DNA from 4 places in the Streptomyces sp. NPDC047525 genome. Region 4 is predicted to be linked to each of the others. Evidence: riboswitches for the same ligand, from Rfam matches in the RefSeq annotation. Region 4 holds a riboswitch; each other region holds the start of a gene.

Region 1 (4,558 bases), on a different contig from region 4:
GCCCCCAGTTCCTCCAGGAGCTGCGCGGCCGCTGTCCGCTCGACTCCGGGCAGGACGACTCCGCGCCAGGGGGTCAGCCGCAGCTCGCCGCCGCCATGGTGGCGGGCGGTGTCCGTCAGCGTCTGCCACTGGGGTGCGCTGACGCTTCCCAGGGGCAGGCCGAGGGAGAGGGCGGCCGTGGGGTGCGGGCCGGACACGACGCCGAGGGCGGGTCCGCCCGGATCCCGGGGGAGGGGCGCGGTGGTGCGGGTGACTTGGAGTCCGGCCTGGCGCAGGCGGTGCAGGACCGAGTCGAGCAGAGGGCCGACGCCGCTCGGCAGGTCGGTGACCCGCCACGCACTGGCGTCGGGCGCCTGCTCCAGGAAGGTCTCGGCCGCGATGAGCGCGGCCCGCGGTGCCTGCGCGGCCGCCAGCAGGACGGCGTCGTGCGCCGGGCCGATCCGCAGCAGCGCCTCGTCCTCGCCCCGCGCCGTCAGGGTCACGTCGCCGCCGAGCGCCCCCACGTCGCCGCGGCCGTCGTCCAGGGCGAACAGGAACCGGCCGGACAGAGCGGCGGCCCGGTCGCCGGCGCACAGCAGCTCGTCCAGGGCGGACAGCCACGGGCGGATGTCCGCCTCGCCCCGGCCGTCGAGTCCCGCGAGCGGGGAGGCCACCACATTGCGCACCCGCTCATGGCGTTCGGAGGGCAAAAGCCCCGATTCGCCCAGCAGGTAAGCCAGTTCACCGCCGCAGTCCGCGGGCAGCCCGCGCAACTGCACATTGCCGCGCGATGTGAGATGCAACTCCCCGTCTCCCAGCCGCTCCGACGCGTCCCGCAGCACGTCGGCCTGGCCCGCGCTCAGCACACCGCCCGGGATGCGGACGCGGGCCAGGGCCCCGTCGTCCGCCCGGTGAAGGCGCAGCGTCCCGGGGCAGGCGTCACCGCGGCCGCGGGCAGACTCGTCTCCCGAGAGCGCGGGCGAGGGGACCGATGGGGGCATGGCGGCGAGCATACCGACCCATCGCAGCAGGTCCGCCTGCCCCCCCGGTAGTTGATCGGCCCTTAGTATTCCTAGCGACGGGTCAGCCGGCCCGTCGTCGCCACAGACGGCGACAAGGGGAGGAAGCCCGGTGCGATTCCGGCGCGGTCCCGCCACTGTGAGCCCGGTGCGCATGCCGGGTGAGTCAGGAACTCCCTTCCCCGAGCTCTCGTCCGCTCGAGCAGGGGAGACGCCATCGACACCACCCGGGGCGTGGACACCCCGAGGAAGGCCCGACGCCGCATGATCCTGCTCCTGTCGACGTCCGACACCGACCTGCTCAGCGCCCGCGCCGCCGCAGGCCCGGTCGCCTACCGCTTCGCGAACCCCTCCCGGCTCCCGCTCGAGGACCTTCCGCAGCTCCTGGACGGCGCTGATCTGGTCGTCGTACGCCTCCTCGGCGGCGTGCGCGCCTGGCAGGAGGGCCTCGACCAAGTCGTGGCGACCGGCCGCCCCGTGGTCGTCCTCACCGGCGAACAGGCCCCCGACGCCCAGCTGATGGCCGCATCGACCGTGCCCATCGGCATCGCCGCCGAGGCCCACGCCTACCTGGCCCACGGCGGCCCCGACAACCTGGAGCAGCTGGCCAGGTTCCTCTCGGACACCGTCCTGCTCACCGGCCACGGCTTCGAGCCGCCCGCCCCCGCGCCCTCGTGGGGCCCCTTGGAGCGCACCGCCCGTCAGGTCGAGGGACCGACCGTAGCGGTGCTCTACTACCGCGCCCACCACATGAGCGGCAACACCGCCTTCATCGAGAGCCTGTGCCGCGCGGTCGAGGACGCCGGAGCGCGCCCGCTGCCGCTGTACGTGGCCTCGCTGCGTACTCCCGAGCCCGAACTCATCGATGAACTGCGCGCCGCCGACGCGATCGTGACCACGGTCCTCGCGGCGGGCGGCACGCGCCCTGCCGAGGCATCGGCGGGCGGCGACGACGAGTCCTGGGACGCGGGCGCCCTCAGCGGCCTCGACGTCCCCATCCTCCAGGCGCTCTGCCTCACCAGCTCACGCACCGACTGGGAGGGCAACGACGAGGGCGTGTCCCCGCTGGACGCCGCAAGCCAGATCGCGGTCCCCGAGTTCGACGGCCGCCTGATCACGGTGCCGTTCTCCTTCAAGGAGATCGACGAGGACGGTCTGCCCGCGTACGTCGCCGACGCCGAGCGCGCGGCACGCGTGGCCGGCATCGCCGTGCGGCACGCGCGGCTTCGCCACATCCCGGCCGCCGACAAGCGCATCGCGCTCGTCCTTTCCGCCTACCCGACCAAGCACTCGCGGATCGGCAACGCGGTCGGCCTCGACACCCCCGCGAGCGCCGTCGCCCTGCTGCGCCGACTGCGCGAAGAGGGCTACGACTTCGGTACGGAGGAGGTCCCGGGCCTTGCCTCCGGCGACGGCGACGAGCTGATCTACGCCCTGATCGAGGCGGGCGGCCACGACCAGGAGTGGCTCACCGAGGAGCAGCTGGCCCGCAACCCCGTCCGCATCCCGGCGGCCGACTACCGCCGCTGGTACGCCACGCTCCCCGCCGAGCTGCGCGAGTCCGTGGAGCAGCACTGGGGCCCGGCCCCCGGCGAGATGTTCGTGGACCGGTCGAGCAACCCGGAGGGCGACATCGTCCTCGCGGCCCTGCGCCGCGGCAACCTGCTCATCCTCATCCAGCCGCCGCGCGGCTTCGGCGAGAACCCGATCGCGATCTACCACGACCCCGATCTGCCGCCCTCGCACCACTACTTGGCCGCCTACCGCTGGATCGCCGCGTCCGCCGACGACAACGGCTTCGGCGCCGACGCGATGATCCACCTGGGCAAGCACGGCAACCTGGAGTGGCTGCCCGGCAAGAACGCGGGCCTGTCCGCCGCCTGCGGCCCCGACGCGGCCCTGGGCGATCTGCCCCTGATCTACCCGTTCCTGGTCAACGACCCAGGGGAGGGGACGCAGGCCAAGCGGCGCGTCCACGCCACCCTCGTGGACCACCTCGTACCGCCGATGGCCCGCGCCGACAGCTACGGCGACATCGCCCGCCTCGAGCAACTCCTGGACGAACACGCCCAGATCGCCTCGATGGACCCGGCGAAGCTGCCCGCGATCCGCGCCCAGATCTGGACGCTGATCCAGGCCGCCAAGCTCGACCACGACCTGGGGCTCGAGGACCGCCCCGAGGACGAGGGCTTCGACGAGTTCATCATGCATCTCGACGGCTGGCTCTGTGAGATCAAGGACGTCCAGATCCGCGACGGCCTGCACGTCCTGGGCGGCGCCCCGGCCGGCGCCGACCGCGTCAACCTCGTCCTCGCGATCCTGCGCGCCCGCCAGATCTGGGGCGGCACGGCCTCCCTCCCCGGCCTGCGCGAGGCGTTGGGCCTCGACGAGTCCGCGGCCACCCGCACCGCCGCCGACGAGGTCGAGGAGAAGGCCCGCGCCCTGGTCCAGGCGATGGACGACGCCGACTGGGCCCCGGAGGCCGTCGCGACGGTGGCCCAGGGGCACCCGCAGTCCGTAGCCGACATCCTCGCCTTCGCCGCCCGCGAGGTCGTACCGCGTCTGGCCGCCACGACCGACGAACTGGACCACGCCGTCCACGCGTTGAAGGGCGGCTTCGTTCCCGCCGGGCCCTCGGGCTCCCCGCTGCGCGGCCTGGTCAACGTCCTGCCGACCGGCCGCAACTTCTACTCCGTCGACCCCAAGGCGGTGCCCTCGCGCCTCGCCTGGGAGACCGGCCAGGCCCTGGCCGACTCGCTCCTTGAGCGCTACCGCAACGACAACGGCGACTGGCCGACCTCGGTGGGCCTCTCCTTGTGGGGTACGAGCGCGATGCGCACCGCCGGTGACGACGTCGCCGAAGCGCTCGCCCTCCTTGGCGTCCGTCCGGTCTGGGACGACGCGTCGCGCCGCGTGACGGGCCTGGAGGCGATCCCCGCCGACGAGCTCGGGCGCCCGCGCATCGACGTCACCCTGCGCATCAGCGGTTTCTTCCGCGATGCCTTCCCGCACACCATCGGCCTCCTGGACGACGCGGTGCGCCTGGCCGCCTCGCTGGAGGAGCCCGACGACGCGAACTTCGTCCGGGCCCACGCCCAGGCGGACCTGGCGGTCCACGGCGACGAACGCCGCGCCACCACCCGCATCTTCGGCTCCCGCCCCGGCACCTATGGCGCGGGTCTGCTCCAGCTCATCGACTCCCGCGACTGGCGCACCGACGCCGATCTCGCCGAGGTCTACACGGTGTGGGGCGGCTACGCCTACGGCCGCGAACTCGACGGGCGTCCGGCGCGCGAGGAGATGGAGAGCGCGTACAAGCGCATCGAGGTCGCGGCGAAGAACACCGACACCCGCGAACACGACATCGCCGACTCGGACGACTACTTCCAGTACCACGGCGGCATGGTGGCCACGGTCCGCGCGCTGAAGGGCCGCGCCCCGGAGGCGTACATCGGCGACTCCACGCGCCCCGAGACGGTGCGCACCCGCACCCTGGTCGAGGAGACCTCCCGCGTCTTCCGTGCCCGCGTGGTGAACCCCAAGTGGATCGAGGCGATGCG
Region 2 (4,558 bases), on a different contig from region 4:
CACCGGCCTGTTCCTCGGTGCGGGCAAGGCCATTCACAAGGCCGGCCCGAGCCTCATCCTGGCGTACGCCATCGCCGGCCTCGTCATCTTCTTCATCATGCGGGCCCTGGGCGAGCTGCTCATGTACCGCGCCGTGTCGGGCTCCTTCTCGGAGTACGCACGTGAATTCATCGGCCCGTTCTTCGGGTACGTGACCGGCTGGACGTACTGGCTCTTCTGGGTCGTCACCGGCATCACGGAAGTCACGGCGGCGGCCCAGTACATGCAGTACTGGACGCACGACTCCATTCCACAATGGGCCTACGCGCTGATCTTCACGGTCATCCTGTACGGCGCCAACCTGATCTCCGTGAAGCTCTTCGGCGAGCTCGAGTTCTGGTTCTCGATGGTCAAGGTCACCGCGATCATCGGCATGATCCTGATCTGCCTCGGCATCCTCACCATCGGCTTCTCCGACGCCGGTGACACCGCTTCCGTGACCCACCTGTGGGACCAGGGCGGCTTCTTCCCGAACGGCATCGGCTCCACGCTGATGACGCTGCAGATCGTGATGTTCGCCTTCCTGGCCGTCGAGCTCGTCGGCGTCACCGCGGGCGAGTCCAAGGACCCGAAGACCGTCCTGCCCAAGGCCATCAACACCGTGCCGTGGCGCATCGCCGTCTTCTACGTCGGCGCGCTCATCATGATCCTCTCGGTCGTGCCGTGGACGGAGTTCGTGCCGGGCGTCTCGCCGTTCGTCGCCGCCTTCGACAAGATGGGCCTCGGCGTCGGCGCCGCGATCGTCAACTTCGTCGTCCTGACGGCCGCGCTCTCCTCCTGCAACTCCGGCATGTACTCCACCGGCCGCATGCTGCGCGACCTGGCGCTCAACGGCCAGGGCCCAAAGTTCTTCACCAAGCTCACGAGGAACGGCCTGCCGCTGGTCGGCACCACCTTCTCCGCAGCACTGATGCTGGTCGGCGTGTGGATCAACTACCAGTGGCCGGGCGAGGCGTTCAACTACGTCGTCTCCTTCGCGACCATCTCCGGCATGTGGGCCTGGATCATGATCCTGGTCTGCCAGATCAAGTACCGCCGCAAGGCCGACCGCGGCGAGCTGCCGCAGTCCACCTTCCGGGCGCCGGGAGCCCCGTACACGAGCTGGTTCGCCCTCGCCTTCATCGCGATGGTCATCGTGATGATGGGCGTCGACAAGGACGCGCGGATCTCGCTCTACGCGGCTCCTGTCTGGGCCCTGATCCTCGGCGTCGGCTACCTGGTCATGCAGAAGCGCGGCAACGCGCAGCCGTCGGGCGGCGGCGAGGCCGAGCCGCAGGACGCGGTGAAGTAGTGCCGTAACGCCTGATCCCAGCATGTGGGCCGGTCCGTACCACTCTTCGGTACGGGTCGGCCCTTCTGCTTATCCTGGCTGCCATGCTGACCCTCACCCAGGCCCTCCACGACCAGATCGTCGCGCACGCGCGCCAGGACCACCCCGACGAGGCCTGCGGTGTGGTCGCGGGCCCGGAGGGCACCGGCCGCCCGGAGCGCTTCATCCCGATGCTGAACGCGGCCCGCTCGCCCACGTTCTACGAGTTCGACTCGGGCGACCTCCTCAAGCTCTACCGCGAGATGGACGACCGCGACGAGGAGCCGGTGATCGTCTACCACTCGCACACGGCGACCGAGGCGTACCCCTCGCGCACGGACATCACGTACGCGAACGAGCCGGGCGCCCACTACGTCCTGGTCTCCACGGCCGACACCGACGGCGCGGGCGAGTTCCAGTTCCGCTCCTTCCGGATCGTCGACGGCGAGGTCACCGAGGAAGAGGTCGAGATCGTCCAGGCATACTGAGCTTCACCTTGAGGCGGCAGGACCCAGGAAGCCGGTGCGAATCCGGCACGGTCCCGCCACTGTGACCCCACCCTCCGCGGGTGGGGCAGTCAGGAACTGACCTGCCGCCTTCTTCTCCCACGACGCAGGGGACGCGGAATCCCCTGGAGGAGGCGCTCAGCCATGCCCCGCCCCATTCGCGCACACATACGCGTGCTCATCGCCGCGGCCCTGCTGGCCCCGCTGGCAGCGTGTTCGTCCACCTCTTCCTCCTCCGGCGGCTCGGAGGCGAAGCCGGGGTCCAAGACACAGGGCTTCCCGTACACGGTCACGAACTGCGGCGTGAAGACGACGTACGAAGCACCCCCGAAGCGCGCCGTGACGATGAACCAGCACGCGACGGAAGTGATGCTGGAGCTCGGCCTGAAGGACCACCTCGCGGGGACGGCGTACCTGGACGACAAGGTCCTGCCGAAGTACGCGAAGGCGTACGCGGACACCCCCGTCCTCGCCAAGGAGTACCCCTCCTACGAGAAGCTCCTTGCCGCCAACCCCGACTACGTCTACGGCGGCTACGCGAGCGCCTTCCTGGCGGGCGAGGGCCGCAGCCGCGGGGCCCTGGCGAAGTCCGGCATCGAGAGCCGCCTCAACGTCGAGGGCTGCGCGAAGCGGGCGGTCTCGATGGACGACGTCTACAAGGAGGTCCGCGAGGTCGGCAGCACGTTCGGTGTGCGGCCGCGGGCGGACAAGTGGGTGGCCGCGGCGAAGGGCGAACTGTCCGCCACCGCGAAGAAGCTGAAGTCCAGGAAGCCCCTCCCGGTCTTCGTCTACGACAGCGGCGACAAGACCGCGTTCACGGCGGGCGGCCGTGGCATCGGCAACGACATCATCGAGCGGGCGGGCGGCCGCAACGTCTTCGCCGACCTGGACAAGTCCTTCGGCGACGCGTCCTGGGAGTCGGTGGTCGACCGCAAGCCCGAGGTGATCGTGATCCTCGACTACGGCGGCACGACGGTCGCCCAGAAGAAGAAGCGCCTCCTCGACGACCCGGTCCTCGCGGACGTCCCCGCCATCAAGCACAAGCGCTTCGCGGTGCTTCCGCTGTCGGACGCGGTGGTGGGGGTGCGGGCACCGGCGGCGGTGAGCAAGCTGGCGGACCAGCTGTGAAGGGGCAGGGGGTTCAGCCCGTCCGGCGTTTGAGGACGAACTCGGCGGAGCCGGTGATCGACGGCCACCGGTCGAGGGGCAGGGGAAGACTCCGTTACGGCACCGTCGTCGCCGGGCTGCTGGTGGCCCTCGCGGCGGCGGTCGTTGCGGGCCTGGCCCTGGGGTCGGTCCGCATCCCCACGGCTGACGTCCTGGAGATCCTGACGGGAGGGGCACAGCCTTCCCCGTTCCGCACGATCGTCCTTGACGTCCGCCTGCCCCGGGTCCTGCTCGGCGCAGCCGTAGGCGCGGGGCTCGCCGTCATCGGCACCGTCCTCCAGGCCCTGGTGAGGAACCCGCTGGCCGACCCGTTCCTCCTCGGCGTCTCCTCCGGAGCGTCCGCGGGAGCCGTCGCCGTCATCGTCCTCGGCAGCGCCTTCGGCATCGGCGCGGGCGTGTCCGTCACCGTCACCATCCCGGCCGCGGCCTTCGTCGGCGCGCTGCTCTCCCTGCTCGTCGTCTACACCCTGGCCAGGTCCGGCGGGGGAGGGTTCGCCACCGGCCGCCTGATCCTGGCCGGAGTGGCCGTCTCGTACATCCTCTCCGCCCTGACCAGCCTGATCCTGATCATGGCCGACAGCGCGGACCACCTGAAGGAAGTCCTGTACTGGACGCTCGGCGGCCTCGGCAGCGCCCGCTGGGACATGCTCGCCCTGCCGGGCGCCGCCCTGATCGCGGGCACGGCGCTGCTCGTCGTCCTGGCCCGCCCCCTCGACCTGCTCCTGGTCGGCGAGGAGGGCGCCACCGTCCTCGGTCTGGACACGGCCCGCTTCCGCGCCGCCGTCTTCGTCCTCGCCTCGCTCCTGACCGGCGTACTCGTCGCGTACAGCGGAGCCATCGGCTTCGTCGGCCTGATGGTGCCGCACGCGGCCCGGATGCTGGTCGGCGCCGCGCACCGGGCGCTCCTGCCAGTGGTGGCCCTGATGGGCGCGGTGTTCCTGGTGACCGCCGACCTCGCCGCGCGCACGGTGGCTGCGCCGCAGGACATCCCGGTCGGCGTCCTGACGGCGCTGACGGGCGGCCCGTTCTTCCTGTGGATGCTGCGAAGGAACCGTACGGAGGCCACCGCATGAGCGACCCGGCCCTCCTGCGCACCGAATCCCTCTCCTACCGCACAGGTGAGAAGACCCTCGTCGACGACGTCACCCTGCACGCCGACCGAGGCGAGACCGTCGGCCTCGTCGGCCCCAACGGCAGCGGCAAGACCACCCTCCTGCGCTGCGTCTACGGCACTCTCGCGCCCACCGGCGGCCGCGTGCTCCTGGACGGCGACGACCTCGCGGCCCGCTCGGCCAAGGACCGCGCACGGCGCATCGCCACCGTCCCGCAGGACGGGCACACCGGCTTCGAGCTCACCGTCCGGCAGATCGTCGCCATGGGCCGCTCCCCGCACAAGCGCTTCTGGGAGGCGGACACCGCGCGGGACGCCGTCCTGGTCGACGGGGCCCTCGAGCGGGTCGGCGCGGCGGACCTCGCCCACCGCACCTTCGCCGGGCTCTCCGGCGGCGAGCGCCAGCGCGCGCTCGTGGCGAGGGCG
Region 3 (4,558 bases), on a different contig from region 4:
GAAGGTCACCATGACGGCCCCCTTCATGCGCGCGTACACCGAACTCCTCGTCCGCACCTGCCACAAGCGCGGCGCCCACGCCATCGGCGGCATGGCCGCCCACGTTCCCGGCAAGGACCCGGACGCCCACCAGGCGGCCCTCGCCACGGTGCGGCTCGACAAGGAGCGCGAGGCCGAGGACGGTTTCGACGGCTCCTGGGTCGCCCACCCCGCCCTTGTGCCCGTCTGCCGCGCGGTGTTCGACGGGGTGCTCGACACGCGCCCGCATCAGATCGACCGCACCCGTGACGACGTCGAGGTGACGGCGGCCCGGCTGCTCTCCGTGCGCCGCATCAGCGCGCCACCGACGTCCGAGGGCGTACGCACCAACATCGCTGTCGCCCTGCGCTACTTCGCCGCGTGGCTGCACGGGCAGGGAGCCGTCGCCCTGTACGGGCTGATGGAGGACGCCGCCACCGCCGAGATCGCCCGGGTGCAGATCTGGCAGTGGCTGCGCCACCGGGTCGTGGATCGCGCGACGGTCCTCGAACTGGTGGAGGACGAGCTAGCCGCCCTGGGCGCGGAGTACCCGTGGGCCCCTCTCGACGAAGTCCGTGGCCTCTTCGAACGGACCGCCCTGGCACGGGAGTTGCCCGCGTTCTTCACCACGGACGCCTACAGCCGTCACCTCGTGCGCCGCCCGGAGGGACAGTCATGACCACGGCCATCCGGCGGGTCGGTGTGGTGGGCGGGGGCCAGATGGGCGCCGGGATCGCCGAGGTGTGTGCCCGCGCCGGCCTGGACACCGTGGTCTGCGAGGCCGACGCCCTCGCCGCACGCGCCGCCGCCGAGCGGGTCGCCGTGTCGCTCGAACGCGCCGTCCAGCGCGGGAAGTTGGACCGCATCGGCGCCGAGGACGCACTGGCCCGCATGGTCTTCACCGGCAGCCTCGACGACCTGGCCGACCGCCAGCTCGTCGTCGAGGCCGTCGTCGAGGACACTGCGGCCAAGACGGAGATCTTCACCACCCTGGACAAGGTCGTCGAGGACCCCGAAGCGATCCTGGCCACCAACACCTCCTCCATCCCGGTCATGCGTCTGGGGATGGCGACCCGGCGTGCCGACCGTGTCCTCGGGCTGCACTTCTTCAACCCCGCCCCCGTGCTTCCCCTGGTCGAGGTCGTGTCCTCGCTGCACACGGCCGCACGGACCGTCGCCGCCGTCGAGGACTTCGCCACGCACACCCTGGGCAAGACGGTCGTACGGTCCCAGGACAGAGCGGGCTTCGTCGTGAACGCGCTGCTCGTCCCCTACCTCCTCTCGGCGATCCGGATGACCGAGTCCGGCTTCGCCACGCCCGCCGACGTGGACGCGGGCATGGAGCTGGGCTGCGCGCACCCGATGGGGCCGCTGAAGCTGGCGGACCTGATCGGCCTCGACACGGTCGCCTCCATCGCGGCATCGCTCTACGAAGAGTTCAAGGAATCCCTGTACGCCCCGCCGCCGCTGCTCCAGCGCATGGTGGAGGCGGGGCTGCTCGGCCGCAAGAGCGGCCGCGGGTTCCACACCTACGACCGGGGCTGAGGGGCCCGGGTCCGCCGCCGGGCTGAGGGGCCCGCGGCTGCTGTGAGCGGGCGCGCGGAACAGAGTGGTGATCTGTTCCGCGCGCCCTCATGTGCCGATCCGGGCGGGGTCCGTGTCTCACCTCACGGTCCGGAATGTGATCAGTACTGCCCAGAAGGCCGAACACCCTCTAGCCTGACCTGTGCAGCTGGTTCGCCCTGTCCGCCAGGCAGACGCGTCGTAAGAGGGAACCCGGTGGGAATCCGGGACTGCCCCGCAGCGGTGAGTGGGAACGACCGCCGTCATACGCACTGGATCCGAGCGCGGATCCGGGAAGCGACGGCCAGTAGGAACCTGCCTCGGCAGGTGTGCCCGCGAGTCCGAAGACCTGCCCGTTGCCCGTACGTGACCCCTCACGTGCGGACATCCCGGTGACCTCGTGGGCGGGTCGGCGTCAGATCAGGTGGAGCACCGCGCCGGTGGCGCGCGTCAGGTCCGCCCGGTTCGTCATCCCTTCGCGTCCGCGTCCCGTCCCGGGATCTCAGGAGTCATCTCGCGAAGGAGATTTCCGTGACAGCGAAGTCCGCGGCAGCACAGGCCACCGTGTACGGCTACCCCCGCCAGGGCCCCAACCGGGAACTGAAGAAGGCCGTCGAGGGTTACTGGAAGGGCCGAGTCACCGCCGACGCCCTCCGGGACACCGCCGCGCAGCTGCGCCGGTCCACCTGGCAGCACCTGGCCGACGCAGGCATCCACGAAGTGCCGACCGGCGACTTCTCTTACTACGACCATGTCCTGGACACCAGCGTCATGGTCGGCGCCGTCCCCCAGCGGCACCGCGAGGCCGTCGACACCGACGCGCTCGACGGCTATTTCGCGATGGCCCGCGGCACCCAGGACGTGGCGCCCCTCGAGATGACCAAGTGGTTCGACACCAACTACCACTACCTCGTGCCGGAGCTCGGCCCCGACACCGTCTTCACCGCCGACTCCGCCAAGCAGGTCGCGGAGCTGAAGGAGGCTGTCGCGCTCGGTCTCGCGGCCCGGCCGGTGCTCGTCGGCCCGGTCACCTATCTACTGCTCGCCAAGCCCGCGCCCGGCGTGGCCGCCGACTTCGAGCCGCTCACCCTCCTGGACCGTCTGCTGCCCGTGTACGCCGAGGTCCTCGCCGACCTGCGCGCGGCGGGCGCCGAGTGGGTGCAGCTCGACGAGCCCGCCCTGGTCCAGGACCGCACCCCGGCCGAGCTCAACGCCGCCGCCCGCGCCTACCGCGACCTCGGTGCGCTCACCGACCGCCCTCAGCTCCTCGTCGGCTCGTACTTCGGCAGGCTCGGCGATGCGCTTCCGGTGCTCGCCAAGGCGCCGGTCGAGGGCCTCGCCCTGGACTTCACCGAGGCCGCCGCGAGCCAGCTGGAGGACCTCGCCGCCGTCGGCGGGCTGCCCGGCAAGCGTCTGGTCGCGGGCGTCGTCAACGGCCGCAACATCTGGATCAACGACCTGGAGAAGTCCCTCAGCACACTGGGCACGCTCCTGGGCCTCGCCGACCGGGTCGACGTCTCCGCGTCCTGCTCCCTGCTTCACGTCCCGCTGGACGCCACCGCCGAACGGGACATCGACCCGCAGATCGCCCGCTGGCTGGCCTTCGCCCACCAGAAGACCGCCGAGATCGCCACGCTGGCCCGCGGCCTGGCCCAGGGCACGGGCGCCATCACGGCCGAACTGTCCGCCAACCGCGCCGGCCTGGCGTCCCGCTCGGGCTCGGCCCTCACCCACGACCCGGCCGTACGCTCCCGCGTCGCCGCGATCACCGGCGCCGACGCCCGCCGCGCCCACGCCTACCCGGAGCGTGCGGCGGCCCAACGGACCCGGCTCGGCCTGCCGCTGCTGCCCACGACCACCATCGGCTCCTTCCCCCAGACCACCGAACTGCGCACGGCACGGGCCGACTTGCGTGCGGGCCGTCTCGACACGGCGGGTTACGAGGAGCGCATCAAGAACGAGATCCGCGAGGTCCTCGCCTTCCAGGAGAAGGCGGGCATCGACGTCCTGGTGCACGGCGAGCCCGAACGCAACGACATGGTGCAGTACTTCGCCGAGCAGCTCACCGGCTACCTCGCCACGCAGCACGGCTGGGTCCAGTCGTACGGCACCCGCTATGTGCGCCCGCCGGTCCTGGCCGGCGACATCTCCCGGCCCGAGCCGATGACGGTGCGCTGGACCTCGTACGCCAACTCCCTGACCGACCGCCCCGTCAAGGGCATGCTCACCGGTCCCGTCACCATGCTCGCCTGGTCCTTCGTCCGCGACGACCAGCCGCTCGGCGACACGGCCCGCCAGGTCGCGCTCGCCCTGCGCGACGAGGTCAACGACCTGGAGGAGGCGGGTACTTCGGTCATCCAGGTCGACGAGCCCGCGCTGCGCGAGACGCTGCCACTGCGCGCCGCCGACCACCCGGCCTACCTGGACTGGGCCACGGAATCCTTCCGCCTCACCACCAGCGGCGTACGCCCGGACACGCAGATCCACACGCACATGTGCTACGCGGAGTTCGGCGACATCGTCCAGGCCATCGACGACCTCGACGCCGACGTCATCAGCCTGGAAGCCGCCCGCTCGCACATGCAGGTGGCCCGCGAACTGGCCGAGCACGGCTACCCGCGCGAGGCGGGACCCGGCGTCTACGACATCCACTCCCCCCGCGTACCGAGCACCGAGGAGGCAGCGGCCCTGCTGCGCAAGGGACTTGAGGCCATCCCCGCCGAACGGCTCTGGGTCAATCCCGACTGCGGCCTCAAGACCCGCGGCTGGCCCGAGACCAAGGCCTCCCTGGAGAACCTGGTCGCCGCCGCGCGCGAGGTGAGGGCGGAGCTGCCCGCGGGTTCCTGACCCGAACGCGCCTGCCGGGGCGGCCATTTGCGGGCGATTGGCCGCCCCGTGCCCTCGTCTGCCGCCATGATGGACACGCTGGCCGTTCCGTCGCGGAGCTGGGAGGGCGCCGGTGTCCAGGGGGATGAGT
Region 4 (4,558 bases):
GTCAGCTTCCCGTCCTCGTAGTACTCGGCAGGGATGGGCTTGTCGTGGGCCAGGAGCTCGTCGACGTACCCCTTGAGCTCCTTCAGCGTGAAGCCGGAGAAGATCTGCGCGGCCCACGGGTAGCAGACCTGGTCGTCGACCTCGCAGAGCCGGTTGTAGTAGCTGTAGAGGCTCTCCTTGTGCTTCGCCGTGTCCTTGAAGGGGATGATCTTCAGCGACGGGTCCATCGACTTGCGGGTCAGCACCCCCTTCATCTCCAGGAAGGGCAGGAGGGACTCCTCCAGGTCGTTGCGGTAGGTCGTGTTGTCCGCGTCGAAGACGGCGTACGCGCCCTTGTCCTCGTTCTTCGCGATGACCTTGCCCAGCTTCTTCGCGACCGGCTCGGGCCAGTGCGCCAGCTCGGTCGCGATCTTCGCCGAGGACTTCGCGGTCTTCGCGGAGGCGTCCGCCGCCGTGGCGTCCGTGCTGGGCCACAGCGCCGTCCCCGCCAGGACGGCCGCGGTGAGCGCGCCCGCCGTGCCGAGTACGGCCAGCTTGCCCTTTGCCTTTACTGCCATGATTTTGTGCCCCCTGAGAGCGGTCTGCGCCCCGTCCGGAGCGGCGGGTCATCGTATGAGGTCGGGCGGTGGATTCCCATGATCGACATCACCGGACACAGTGGGCATGGGACGCGCGCCCGCGGGTAGTCGCATCGGGCGCCCGTCAGGCGTACGGGCCTGCTCCGGAGCCGTGCCCATCGCATACTGGAAGGCATGGAGACCGTCTCCCGGGAGTTCGTTCGGGCCGCTCCGCGGCTCGACGGCATGGTGGTGTCCGCCGTCGGCTACCGCACGGCGGGGGAGCACCCCGGATTCCACCGCGGCCTGCCGTCCCCGTATCTGACGCTGATCTTCTCGCTGGACGGCCCCGTCGTCACCGGCGAGAGCCCCGAGCAGGCGGGCGGCCCCGACGCGTCCCGCACCGACATCGTCGTCGGCGGCCTGCACCAGTCCCCGGCGTACGTGGTGCGGCCCGAGCACGAGGCGGGCATCCAGCTCGCCGTGCACCCGCTCGCCGCCCGCGCCCTGTTCGGCGTACCGGCGGCGGAACTGGCCGACGCCCTGGTGACGTCCGGCACCGACGTGATGGGGCGCCGCGCCGCCGACGTACGGGAGCTGCTGTGCGAGCAGGGCGGCTGGCAGGAGCGATTCGCCTCCCTGTCCGCCTACTTGAGGCAGCGCGTGGCCGCCGGGGACACCGCCGGATCCGTACGTCCCGAGGTCGCGGAGGCCTGGGCCTGGCTGGCCCGGCACCGGGGCGCGGGCACCCTGCGCGGTCTCTCCCGGCACGTCGCGCTGAGCGAACGCCGCCTCACCACGCTCTTCCGCGCGGAGACGGGCCTGAGCCCCAAGCAGGCGGGACGCCTGATGCGCTTCCAGCGCGCCCGCGGCGCCGTCGCACGCTCCGTGGCGGCGGGCGTCGCTCCCGATCTGGCCCGCGTCGCCGCGGACTGCGGTTACTACGACCACTCCCACCTGGTGCGGGACTTCCGGCAGTACACCGGGGTGAGCCCCAGCGGCTGGCTGGCCGAAGAGTGCCGGAATATCCAAGCCGGGAGCTATGGCGGGGGCGAAGAGTAGGCCCCATGAACACCACCGAGAAGCAGCAGCAGTCCCCGTCCGCCTCCGCCGGGCGTGCCCCCGCCGTCTGGCCCTCCCTCCAGGCTCACGACGCCCCCGCCCTGATCGACTTCCTGGTCGGCACGGTCGGTTTCCTGCGCACCGCCGTCTACGAGGACGGCGACCGCGTGGCCCACGCCGAGCTCGACTGGCCCGAGGGCGGTGCGATCATGCTCGGCTCGTACGACGAGAAGTCCGAGGCCTGGTGCCTGAAGCCGGGCACGTTCGGGGCGTATGTCGTCACCGACCACGTGGACGACCTCTACCAGCGGCTCACCGCCGCCGGGGTCGAGATCATCCGTGAGATCGAGGACCAGCCGTACGGCAGCCGGGAGTTCGCGATCGCCGACCCCGAGGGCAACAAGTGGTCCTTCGGCACCTACCGCGGGGCACCGAGGCCCGACAAGGCGGCCTGACCTCGCGTGACGGCAGATGCCCTGGCCTCGCGCGACGGAAGACGCCCTGGCCCTGCGTGATAGCTTGCGGACGCCAGTCAACCCACACCAGGGCCAGGGAATCCGGTGCGAATCCGGAACTGACGCGCAGCGGTGAGGGGGAACGGGCGGGGCCACGGCCACTGGGCGTCCACGGACGCCTGGGAAGGCGCCCCGCCCGGCCGATCCCCGAGTCCGAAGACCTGCTGGCACCTTCGCCCGCGCACCGAGCGGCGGAGGTGACGAAGCAGGCCAGGCTCCGCGTATGAGCCGTGAGACTCAAGGGATCGTGTGTCCTCCACAGCCCGTCGTGTACGTATGTCCGGCTTTCTCGCCGCAGCCCTGGCCGTCACCCTGAGCGCGTGTGGCTCGTCGGGCGGCTCCTCGGACTCCTCGGACTCCGCGAACTCCTCGGCCGAGAAGGCCGGCGGCTACCCGCTCACCCTCACCTCCTGCGGCAAGAAGGCGGAGATCAAGGCGCCGCCGCAGCGGGCGGTCTCCCTCGACCAGGGCTCCACCGAGATCCTGCTCTCGCTCGGCCTCGCGGACCGCATGGCCGGCACCGGCACCTGGACGGACCCGGTCCTCAAGGGTCTGGAGAAGGACAACTCCAAGGTCGAGCGGCTCGCCGACAGCTACCCCTCCTTCGAGAAGGTCCTCGCCGAGGAACCGGACTTCGTCACCGCCTCCTTCCTGGCGACGGTCAGCAAGGGCGGCGTCGCCGACCGCGCCAAGTTCGCCGAACTCGGCGTACCCGCCTATGTCTCGCCCTCCGACTGCGCGGGCAAGGACAACAGCGGCGACGGCGACGGCCGCCGCGACAAGACGCTGACCATGGACACGGTGTACGGCGAGATCCGGGACCTGGCCGAGGCCTTCGGGGTCGAGAAGCGCGGCGAACGCCTGATCGCGGAGCTCAAGGGCCGGGTGGCGAAGGCCAAGAAGACCATCAAGGTGAGTGAGGCGTCCGACACGACGCTCCTCTACTGGTTCGCCAACTCCGACGCGCCCTACATGGCGGGCTGCTGCGGTGCGCCGGGCATCATCACCCGCGAACTGGGCGTGAAGAACGTCTTCGACGACACCCGCGAGGAGTGGCCCCAGATCAACTGGGAGACGGTGGCGGACCGCGACCCGGACGTCCTGGTCATCGGCGACCTCACGCGCAAGTCGCAAACGGCCGAGAGCGCGAAGAAGAAGATCGAGTTCCTGGAGTCCAACCCGGTCACCAAGAACCTGACCGCCGTGAAGAAGAAGCGGTACGTGCTCCTGAGCGGCCAGGCCATGAACCCGACGATCCGCACGGTGGACGGCGTGGAGCAAGTCGCCGACGCCTTGCGCGAGTTCGGGCTCGCCAAGTGACGGGAGCCCTCACGGGCGGCATACGGCAGACCCTGCTCTGGACGGCCGGTGTCGCCGCCCTCGCCCTCTCCGTGGCGGTGGCCGTCACCATCGGCCCCGCGGACATCTCCGTACCGGACGTGTGGTCGGCGGTGGCGGCGCACCTCGGCTGGGGAGAGGCCACGCTCACGCCCATCCGGGACGGCATCGTCTGGAACCTGCGCATGCCGCGCACGCTCCTCGCGGCGGTCTGCGGCGCCGGCCTCGCGGTCTGCGGAACGGTCCTCCAGTCCCTCCTGCGCAACCCGCTCGCCGACCCCTTCGTGCTCGGTGTCTCCTCGGGGGCGTCCACCGGCGCGGTCGCGATCGTCGTCCTGGGGGTCGGCGGGGGAGTGGTGTCGATCTCGGCGGGCGCCTTCGTGGGGGCCGTGTTCTCCTTCGCCCTCGTCCTGCTGCTCAGCCACACCCTGGGCGGGAGCACCGACCGCGTGGTGCTGTCCGGAGTGGCGGCGATGCAGCTCTTCTCCGCGCTCACCTCGTTCGTGATCCTCACGGCGGGCGACGCGGAGACGACGCGCGGCGTCCTGTTCTGGCTGCTCGGCTCGTTGAGCGGGGTGGGCTGGACGGATGTGTGGATGTGCGGGGCGGTGCTCTTCGTGTCCCTCGCGGTCTGCCTGGCGCACGCCCGCACCCTGGACGCGTTCGTGTTCGGCCAGGACGCGGCGGCGACGCTGGGGGTCCATGTCGCCCGCACCCGGCTGATCCTGCTCTCCGTCACGGCCCTGCTCACGGCGGCCCTGGTCAGCAGCGCGGGCGCCATCGGCTTCGTGGGCCTGGTCCTGCCGCACGCGGCGCGCGCCCTGGTCGGCTCCGGGCACGCGAGGCTGCTCCCGGTCACGGCGCTCGCGGGCGCGGTGTTCCTGGTGTGGGTGGACACGCTGGCCCGTACGGTCCTCGACCCGCAGGAGGTGCCGGTGGGTGTGGTGACGTCCCTGATCGGCGTCCCGGCGTTCGTCCTGGTCCTCTACCGCACTCGGAAGACGACATGACTGCACGCACGGACGGCACGCCCTCACCCTCATTTGCCGGACCCGGCCTGCGCGCCGACCGGGTGACCAGAGAGGC

The links. A riboswitch is a leader RNA that binds a small molecule or an ion and turns the genes downstream of it on or off. The one in region 4 is predicted to bind cobalamin.
Region 1: linked by a shared signal. The riboswitch ahead of cobN (cobaltochelatase subunit CobN) and the one ahead of ABZ833_RS14285 (ABC transporter substrate-binding protein) in region 4 are both predicted to bind cobalamin.
Region 2: linked by a shared signal. The riboswitch ahead of ABZ833_RS17440 (ABC transporter substrate-binding protein) and the one ahead of ABZ833_RS14285 (ABC transporter substrate-binding protein) in region 4 are both predicted to bind cobalamin.
Region 3: linked by a shared signal. The riboswitch ahead of metE (5-methyltetrahydropteroyltriglutamate--homocysteine S-methyltransferase) and the one ahead of ABZ833_RS14285 (ABC transporter substrate-binding protein) in region 4 are both predicted to bind cobalamin.

What each region holds. Positions count from the first base shown of each region.
Region 1 is NZ_JBEYTL010000001.1:281,699-286,256, reverse strand. Features, by position in the region: gene cobG (precorrin-3B synthase) at 1-992, opposite strand, end outside; cobalamin riboswitch at 1,042-1,194, shown strand; gene cobN (cobaltochelatase subunit CobN) at 1,263-4,558, shown strand, end outside.
Region 2 is NZ_JBEYTL010000005.1:433,439-437,996, reverse strand. Features, by position in the region: gene ABZ833_RS17450 (amino acid permease) at 1-1,330, shown strand, start outside; gene ABZ833_RS17445 (M67 family metallopeptidase) at 1,414-1,836, shown strand; cobalamin riboswitch at 1,809-1,956, shown strand; gene ABZ833_RS17440 (ABC transporter substrate-binding protein) at 1,999-2,982, shown strand; gene ABZ833_RS17435 (iron ABC transporter permease) at 3,099-4,094, shown strand; gene ABZ833_RS17430 (ABC transporter ATP-binding protein) at 4,091-4,558, shown strand, end outside.
Region 3 is NZ_JBEYTL010000001.1:807,692-812,249, forward strand. Features, by position in the region: gene aceB (malate synthase A) at 1-697, shown strand, start outside; gene ABZ833_RS03895 (3-hydroxybutyryl-CoA dehydrogenase) at 694-1,563, shown strand; cobalamin riboswitch at 1,735-1,953, shown strand; gene metE (5-methyltetrahydropteroyltriglutamate--homocysteine S-methyltransferase) at 2,113-4,428, shown strand; gene ABZ833_RS03905 (hypothetical protein) at 4,553-4,558, shown strand, end outside.
Region 4 is NZ_JBEYTL010000004.1:411,942-416,499, reverse strand. Features, by position in the region: gene ABZ833_RS14300 (haloacid dehalogenase-like hydrolase) at 1-557, opposite strand, end outside; gene ABZ833_RS14295 (helix-turn-helix domain-containing protein) at 753-1,619, shown strand; gene ABZ833_RS14290 (VOC family protein) at 1,625-2,074, shown strand; cobalamin riboswitch at 2,132-2,318, shown strand; gene ABZ833_RS14285 (ABC transporter substrate-binding protein) at 2,411-3,454, shown strand; gene ABZ833_RS14280 (iron chelate uptake ABC transporter family permease subunit) at 3,451-4,482, shown strand; gene ABZ833_RS14275 (ABC transporter ATP-binding protein) at 4,479-4,558, shown strand, end outside.